Regions from separate parts of the Paenibacillus sp. RU5M genome, predicted to be linked through region 4. Evidence: predicted binding sites of a transcription regulator. Region 4 holds the regulator's gene; each other region holds the start of a gene.
What was found. Region 4 encodes Rex, which represses fermentation and respiration genes when NADH is low (regulators of the CRP and FNR family bind a similar motif). Its sites were predicted from a motif close to TTGTGAAATATTTCACAA; they were not measured.

Region 1 (2,210 bases), 230 kb from region 4:
GATGGGAAAAGCTTCAGATTCGGCAAATCTCGTTAGGACATAATTCACAGTGACAGATGCCCTGGAGCATGTGCAGATCCTTGATGACAATCATGCCGTTATCGTATTCAATGGCGTCTTTTTTACGCAAATCGCTTAACATGCGGTTGACACTTTCACGGGTCGCTCCAATCATATTGGACAGATCCGTGTGTGTTATTTTTTTATGAATCATGACATGCTCTCCATGGGGCTCGCCGTAGGAATTGGACAATCGAATCAGCGTGGAGCAGAGTGCGCCCGGTTTGCCATATAACATCAGATCACGGAATTTGGTTTGGGTTAACCGGTGATGGATACCCATCCATTTCATAAAGTCGATCGCAAAGTCACAGTGTTGGCAGATCAGCATTTCCAGGTCTTTATGCTCCAGTACGCCGATCTCACTATCCTCCAGCACTTCCGCCGAAAAGCTGTGTTTCGATCCGAAGAACGGATCAGCCTGCCCAATCATATCACCGGCTTGATACATGTACATAATCAATTCCTTGCCTTCATCCGTGGATTTGGTGATCTGAGCACGGCCTCGTTTCATATAATAAAGTTTGTCAGAGACATCTCCCTCCCAATACAGATGGGTTCCTTCCGGATAGGTTCTGTCCTTCATCGTTACGAGCAGATGGTTGAAATTCGCTTCCGAGAAACAGTTGGTATTTCCGCGTTTTTCCAGTACACTCAGTTGTTCTCTCATAAGTCTATCTCCCCTTTGTGTCCATCGGACGGCCTTCTGCAGCTTGGATTGGCCCCCGTGGTTCGCCGCAAACCGTTGCCGTCCTGATCAGGGTCATCTCTCGGCCGGGAAGGACGGTACAAATTGCGGTGGTTCAATTTTTAAGTTCAGTATATACCTTATCTTGCCGTTTGAGGGGCGTGGAAAGGGGGCAAAAATGGCGAAATTTCAAACATTGTGATTAAATTCACTTTCGAAAGGAGAGGATGAATCTGACAGCCCTATAGTTTAAATAGGAAGTGTAAATGGCTAAGTGAGAGACACTAAAAAACTTAAATTAAATTTGTTATACTTTGTGAAAAAAATCACATAATTAACTCTTTCCCCATGGTACGATGTGAATGTAAAGAAGAGAGACAAACCAATACGAACCTTTAGGAGGATGAGGGAGATGGCTGTAAAGAACGAAGTCGCCCCAGTAAAAGAACCGACAGCAGGTCAGTATATTCAAACGTTAATTGACAAAGCGAATAAAGCACATGCAGCATTCATGTCCATGGATCAGAAACAGATTGACCGCATCGTGCAAGCGATGGCGCTGGCAGGTCTGGACAAACATATGATGCTCGCCAAAATGGCCGTGGAAGAAACAGGTCGGGGTGTGTATGAGGATAAAATCACCAAAAATATATTTGCAACAGAATATGTGTATCATAGCATAAAATATGACAAAACAGTAGGGGTTATCGAAGATAACGAGTACGAAAGCTTCCAGAAAATTGCGGAGCCTGTCGGCATCATCATGGGGATTACCCCGGTAACGAATCCGACATCCACCACGATGTTCAAAGCACTGATTTCCATCAAAACGCGTAACCCGATCATCTTCGGTTTCCACCCATCTGCACAGAACTGTAGCCGGGAAGCCGCCAAAATCCTGCTAGATGCTGCAGTGAAGCATGGTGCTCCAGCGGATTGTATCCAGTGGATTGATGATCCTTCCATGGATCGCACAAACGCACTGATGAATCATAATGATGTGGCGCTCATTCTGGCAACAGGTGGATCAGGTATGGTACGGGCGGCATACAGCTGTGGTAAACCAGCACTGGGCGTAGGGCCAGGGAACGTACCTTGCTTTATTGAGAAAAGCGCAGATATCAATCAAGCAGTAACGGATCTGATTTTGTCCAAATCGTTCGATAACGGTATGATTTGTGCTTCCGAGCAAGCAGTCATCATCGAAGAACCGATCTTCGATCAGGTGAAAAAGAAAATGATCGCGAACGGCTGTTACTTCGTCAACAAGGATGAGGCAGCGAAACTGACCGCAGGTGCGATTAATGCTGAGAAATGTGCGGTGAACCCGGCGATTGTTGGTCAATCTGCAGTCAGCATTGCGCAAATGTGCGGCATCGAGGTCCCTGCTAACACCAAAATTCTTGTAGCCGAGATTGAAGGCGTAGGTACAAAATTCCCGTTGTCTGCTGAAAAACTAAGC
Region 2 (2,210 bases), on a different contig from region 4:
ATGGACAACATTTTACTTTGCAAAAACTACAACCATTCCAACACGATTATTGAGAAAGCCAAGCATGCCAAACGTATTACCGTGGTAGGAGCAGGATATATCGGCATCGAGCTGGTGGAGGCTTTCCAAATGAACGGCAAGGAAGTTACACTGATCGATAGTGTGGACCGGATTTTGAACAAATATCTCGATCCCGAGTTCACGGATGCCATTGAAGAAACGTTGACTGGACACGGCATCAAGCTGGCACTGGGCCAAACTGTACAGAAATTTACCGGAGAGAATGGCAAAGTGAACAAGGTCATTACATCCAAAGGAGAGTTCGAAACAGACCTCGTTATTCTGTGCATTGGTTTCCGTCCAAATACCGAGCTGCTCAAAGGCCAAGTGGATATGCTGCCTAACGGCGCAATCATCGTGGATAAATATATGCAAACCAGTCAAAAAGACGTCTTCGCTGCTGGAGACAGCTGTGCAATTCATTACAACCCAACCGGCAAGGCAGCTTACATTCCACTGGCAACTAATGCGGTGCGGATGGGTACACTCGTAGCACGGAACCTGGTTCGTCCTACGACACGGTACATGGGTACACAAGGCACATCAGGTATTAAAATTTATGAACAAAATATTGCAGGCACAGGCTTGACGGAAGCATCTGCTGCGGATGAGGGTCTGGTGGTTGAAGCTGTAACGCTTGAAGATGCTTACCGTCCAGAGTTCATGCCAACGGCAGAGAAGCTGCTGCTCAAAGTAATCTATGAACAGGCTACGCGCCGCATTGTTGGTGCGCAGGTCATGTCACAAGCTGATCTGACACAGTCGATCAATACGATCTCTGTCTGCATCCAGAACAACATGACGGTAGATGAGCTGGCCTTCATCGACTTCTTCTTCCAACCACATTACAACAAACCATGGAACTTCCTGAACTCGGCTGGTCTTCAGGCGTTGCCACCAGTAGAAGTAAAAACACCAGCGATGGTATAACCGAAATAGCTGAGAACTGCCGCAGTCATTCTGCGGTAGTTCTTTTTTGTTTTTTCTACATATCAAGCAATACACAACAGAAATATTAAAATGTAGTTTTCAGACTTTGTGATAAAAGTAACAAACCTCTTGAAACCTTCGCGATACAATAAACATATCAACAAAACAGGTTGAATTATGATGTTCATGAACTGTGAAGGAGAGGATCGTTATGCCAGCAAAAACACCTCTTGAGGTTGCACAATATACGGCGCATACGGGGATGAAGAAAGCCCAAAATCCGGTGTCCTCCGTATTGATACTCAGTTTTCTGGCAGGCGCTTTTATTGCGCTCGGATTTCTGCTGGATATTCGGGTCATTGCCTCTGCTCCGGCCGAGTGGGGCAGCTTGGTTAATCTGATTGGCGCAGCAGTTTTCCCGGTAGGTTTGATATTGGTGCTGATTGGCGGTGGGGAACTGCTGACAGGTAATATGATGGCCGTCCCACTCGCGACGATTGCACGTAAACTGTCCGCAGGCAACATGTTGAAGAATCTCACCTTAGTAACGATAGGTAATTTCCTTGGAGCGCTCTTTGTTGCCTATGCGTTTGGGCATGTGCTTGGTCTGACGGCAGAGGGGGCTTATTTGACCAAAGTAGTGGATATGGCTGGACACAAGCTGGACGACAGCTTCCTTCAGGCTTTTATATCCGGGATCGGGTGTAACTGGCTGGTAGCACTCGCGGTTTGGCTGTCTTATGCATCGGATACGATGAGCGGAAAAGTATTGGGCATTTGGTTCCCAACGATGGCCTTTGTGGCTATTGGATTCCAGCACGTTGTCGCCAACATGTTCCTGATTCCTGCGGCGATCTTTGAAGGACATTATTCGTGGGGGCAATACATCATGAATTTCATTCCGGTATGGCTTGGCAACCTGACGGGAGGGGCGCTGTTTGTCGCGGCTGCCTACTGGATGGTGTACCTGCGCAAGCATGAGCCGGAAGTGAAGCCTGAGGTGGCCATGGCGGCGGCCCAGCCTGTGGAAACGGAAGCCAGACCGATGTGGAGCAAGCAGGCGTAGCGGCATTTTGCCGAGTAATTGAGTAGCGGTGTAAACGTGGTACAAGTGCGAAAACGAATGAAAAGACGAGTGCAAAGTAAACAGGAGAGGCGATTCTGATCTCGTTCAAGTCATGGCTGTCTGCTGTGATGGACGGGAGAGGAATCGCTTTTTT
Region 3 (2,210 bases), on a different contig from region 4:
GGTCACACCATTGTAGGTTACTTCCTGGAACATGCCGATATGGTACATAAAGTTACCATTATTCCGCGTGGACGCGCGGGTGGATATGTAATCATGTTGCCAAAAGAAGATCGTATGCTTGTAACCAAGCAGGAGCTGTTGGACAAAATAACGGGACTCCTTGGGGGCCGTGTTGCAGAAGAATTGTTCATTGGTGAAATTGGTACTGGCGCATACAGTGACTTCCAGCAAGCGACAGGTATTGTTCGAAGTATGGTTATGGAGTACGGTATGAGTGAGAAATTGGGTCCTATGCAATTCGGAAGTTCACAGGGACAGGTATTCCTGGGCCGTGATATTGGTCATGAACAGAATTACTCGGATTCCATCGCATATGAGATTGATCAGGAAATGCAACGCTTCATTAACGATTGTTACGAGAAATGTAAGGACTTGCTCGTAAAACATTCGAAAGAGATGCATCTGATCGCACAAACATTGCTCGAAGTGGAGACATTGGAAATGGATCAGATCAAGGAATTGATCGAGACAGGTTCCCTGACTCCAAAAAGTGAGAACAGCAATGATGGAGAAGGCACGCCTAGCGAAAGCGGAGAGGCGATCATCGACAACATCGGTGATGTACGCGTCCGTATCCAAGGCAAAGATGAAACGCCTGAGCCACCAGCCGGAGATATTCCTAACGAAGCTCCGAATCTGGACAAAGGAAACAGCAATGACCCGGATGATGGTGGAACGAAGCCAACGTCTTAATTTATAACAACCATCTGTTTATAGTGGCAGATGAACAAAGAGAGCCTTCGGGCTCTCTTTTTTTATATATTCCTTTAAATTGTATAGATAATGATAACGGGGAGCTATAGGGCGAACCACGTAGGAAATGGGCGGTTATGCCCTTGTTCTGGGGCGTTTTCATTTATTGACAGAGTCGTGAACGTTGTGTACATTAGGTGTTAAACCGCTTGTGATTCGTTTCTCAAGCGAAAATAACGACTTGGATTTGCCATATGAAACAGCGTATAAGGCTGTCCCGATAAGGAGAGGATCACAGGTGGAAGCTCTGGCTTTAGAGCGCAAGGCTGAGATGAACCGGGAGCTGCGCGAGCGGCTGATGGAGTTGAAGAAGGAACGTAATGCCATTATTCTTGCCCATTATTATCAACGTGACGAGGTACAGGAGGTCGCTGATTTCCGGGGAGATTCGTTTTTGCTGGCCCAGAAGGCGGCACAAACCGATGCGGATGTTATCGTTTTCTGCGGGGTTCATTTTATGGGTGAAAGCGCTAAAATTCTTGCCCCTAACAAAACGGTTATCATCCCCGACGAGCGTGCAGGCTGCCCAATGGCAGACATGGTGAACGTTGAAGGCTTACGTAAATTGAAAGCACAGCACCCGAATGCCAAAGTTGTAACGTACATCAATTCTTCAGCTGAGATCAAGGCAGAGACCGACATCTGTTGTACATCGGCCAATGCTGTCAGAGTCATTCAATCTGTTGATTCCGATGAAATCATCTGGGTACCGGATAAAAATCTGGGACATTATGTGCAACAACATACAGACAAGAAAATGATTATCTGGGAAGGTTACTGCAATACCCATGATATGCTGACGGTCAAAGACGTGGTTGAGATGAGAGCGAAGCATCCAAATGCCGAGTTCGTTGTTCACCCGGAATGTCGTCCTGAGGTTGTAGAGATGGGTGACTTCGTAGGTAGCACAACCGCCATTCTGGAATATTGTAAGAATTCGTCCGCTAAAGAATTTATCGTAGGTACCGAGGATGGTACAGGATACCAACTGCGTCTCGATAGCCCAGATAAACAATTCCACTTTGCTACCAAGTTCCTCGTATGCCCGAACATGAAGGTCAACAACTTGAAAAAGCTGGTTAAATGTCTGGAAACGATGAAGCCGCAAATTTACGTACCGCCAGCGGTTGCCGACAAAGCCAGAGAATCACTAGAGCGCATGTTACTGGTGAAGTAGCATGCGCTACTCTTGCTCCAAGACAGGTGAAATAACATGATACCGCAATATTTAGTGGATTTTGATCTGTCCGCGCTGCCGATGGTGGAGACGGATGTGCTGGTTATTGGTTCGGGCATTGCTGGTTTGTTTACTGCGATCAAGGCGAGTGAACAACGCAGTGTGTTGATGATCACGAAGAAGTCGTTACTGGAAAGTAACACCCGGTATGCGCAGGGAG
Region 4 (2,210 bases):
CGTTCCAAGCTTACACGTCGGTTCCAAGATGCTAAAGCAACGGTGCTACTTGGCACAAGCAGCTTTTGGGAAGGCGTGGACATTCCGGGAGAGGCTCTGACCTGCCTTGCAATTGTCAGACTGCCGTTCCAGCCACCGAATCATCCGTTAGTGGAAGCGAAGAGCGAGCTTTTGCAGCAGCAAAAGAAAAACCCGTTTATGAAGCTATCCGTGCCACAAGCCGTCATCCGTTTCAAACAGGGATTTGGCAGACTGGTTCGTACAGGCAAAGACAGAGGCATTGTGATTGTATACGATACACGCGTTATTGAAGCGTATTATGGCAAGTACTTTTTATATTCATTACCTGGTCCCAAAATGGAGCACATGCTTACAGAGCAGATGGTTCCACGCATTTCGGAATGGCTCGAGAGACCAACCGAAGAGCAACAATAACAGATACGCTCTGTAGCTTCCATTATTGCAAGACGCCAGTGATTGGCGGTAAAATTGATTAATATCATGTATTCGTTTCATGGATATGCGAGTAAAGCGATTAAAGCAATTATCCATTATATAACAAGGAGCATCCTGTTTAATTCAGTAATCATTTTGCATCGTTTTAGACAGGGTGCTCATCTTTTCATCTATCTATCGTGGCCTTGGTAAGGGGGAGCAATGAATGAAATCAGATAAAATTTCGGAAGCCGTGGTGCGTAGATTGCCTGTTTACTTGCGTTATTTGAATGAACTGCATCAGCGCGAAGTCAATACGGTCTCTTCACAAGAACTTGGACTGAGGCTGGATTTGAATCCTGCCCAGATTCGTAAAGACTTGGCTTACTTTGGTGACTTTGGTCGTAAAGGGATTGGATATGACGTTTCATATCTCATTGAGAAAATCCGCCATATTTTAAAAATAGACCAGCAGATCAATGTAGCTCTTGTCGGAGCAGGTAATTTGGGACATGCCTTGTCCAATTACAATGCCTATCTCAAAGACAACATGAAGATCGTCGCTGTATTTGATGCCTACGGTCCGAAAATTGGGAGTCAAATCAACAGTTTGACGGTACAACCGATGAATGAATTAACGGATTCGGTCAAAAAAGATAACATTCGTATAGGTATTATCACGGTTCCGGATACGGAAGCCCAAAATGTTGCAGATCAGCTGATTGAGTCAGGAATTGAAGCGATTCTGAACTTTGCGCCAACGATCCTGAAGACCCCGCCGCATATTCGCATTCATCATGCTGATTTTACGACGGATCTACTTAGCCTGGCTTATTACTTGGAGAATGGAAAGGACGACGAGGAAGATGACGACAAATAGATGGGTAATTCACAACGGCAAATTTGCCGTGAGTGAAGGTACGAATTGGAACGTGGTTCAAGGTTTTATGGTTGTTGAGAATGACAAGATTGTGCATATTGGTGAGACATTGCCGGAAGGAGACGAAAGCCTGACAAAGGTGGACGGAAAAGGACTGTTCTTCTTGCCGGGTCTGATCAATACGCATGGTCACGCGGCCATGTCGCTCCTCAGAGGCCATGGAGACGATCTGGCGTTACAAGTATGGTTGCAGGAGAAAATGTGGCCAATGGAAGCCAAAATGACGTCTGAAGACGTATATTGGGGCACATCACTTTCCGTGCTTGAAATGTTGAAGGGTGGAACAACAGCTTTCCTAGATATGTATGATCATATGGATCAGGTTGCGAAAGTGGTGGAACAATCTGGCGTTCGGGCTGCTCTGGCACGTGGGGTAATCGGACTTTGCTCAGAAGAAGAACAACTTCGCAAGCTCGAAGAGTCCGCAGCATTTGCCCGTCAATGGAATGGACAAGCAGACGGAAGAATTACAACCGTAATCTCTCCACACGCCCCTTACACTTGCCCTCCGGATTACATAGAGAAGCTGGTACAGGTTGCTCATGATCTGAATCTGCCTTTGCATACGCATATGTCTGAAACGATTCGAGAAGTGGAACAGAACGTGGCTGATTACGGACTGCGTCCGGTCGCACATCTGGAGAAGCTAGGATTTTTCTCCCGTCCATCTCTGGTTGCACATGCGGTACATCTGAATGATGAAGAGATCGAGATTCTCGCAAAGCATGATGTAGCAGTTTCCCACAATCCAGGCAGTAACCTGAAATTGGCTTCGGGTGTTGCACGTGTACCTGATCTGTTGAAAGCAGGCGTGACTGTGTCTCTGGGAACAGAC

Region 1: adhE (bifunctional acetaldehyde-CoA/alcohol dehydrogenase) is a predicted target of Rex. The motif match lies at 1,063-1,080, and genes of this name have one in related genera.
Region 2: CRO25_RS15230 (formate/nitrite transporter family protein) is a predicted target of Rex. The motif match lies at 1,097-1,114, and genes of this name have one in related genera.
Region 3: nadA (quinolinate synthase NadA) is a predicted target of Rex. The motif match lies at 963-980, and genes of this name have one in related genera.

The regions. Positions count from the first base shown of each region.
Region 1 covers NZ_OBQM01000001.1:222,011-224,220, forward strand. The annotation lists gene CRO25_RS01135 (Crp/Fnr family transcriptional regulator) at 14-730, opposite strand; gene adhE (bifunctional acetaldehyde-CoA/alcohol dehydrogenase) at 1,161-2,210, shown strand, end outside.
Region 2 covers NZ_OBQM01000004.1:306,672-308,881, forward strand. The annotation lists gene CRO25_RS15225 (FAD-dependent oxidoreductase) at 1-990, shown strand, start outside; gene CRO25_RS15230 (formate/nitrite transporter family protein) at 1,202-2,056, shown strand.
Region 3 covers NZ_OBQM01000020.1:18,588-20,797, reverse strand. The annotation lists gene ftsH (ATP-dependent zinc metalloprotease FtsH) at 1-753, shown strand, start outside; gene nadA (quinolinate synthase NadA) at 1,052-1,990, shown strand; gene nadB (L-aspartate oxidase) at 2,027-2,210, shown strand, end outside.
Region 4 covers NZ_OBQM01000001.1:452,642-454,851, forward strand. The annotation lists gene dinG (ATP-dependent DNA helicase DinG) at 1-435, shown strand, start outside; gene CRO25_RS02250 (redox-sensing transcriptional repressor Rex) at 662-1,315, shown strand; gene CRO25_RS02255 (amidohydrolase) at 1,302-2,210, shown strand, end outside.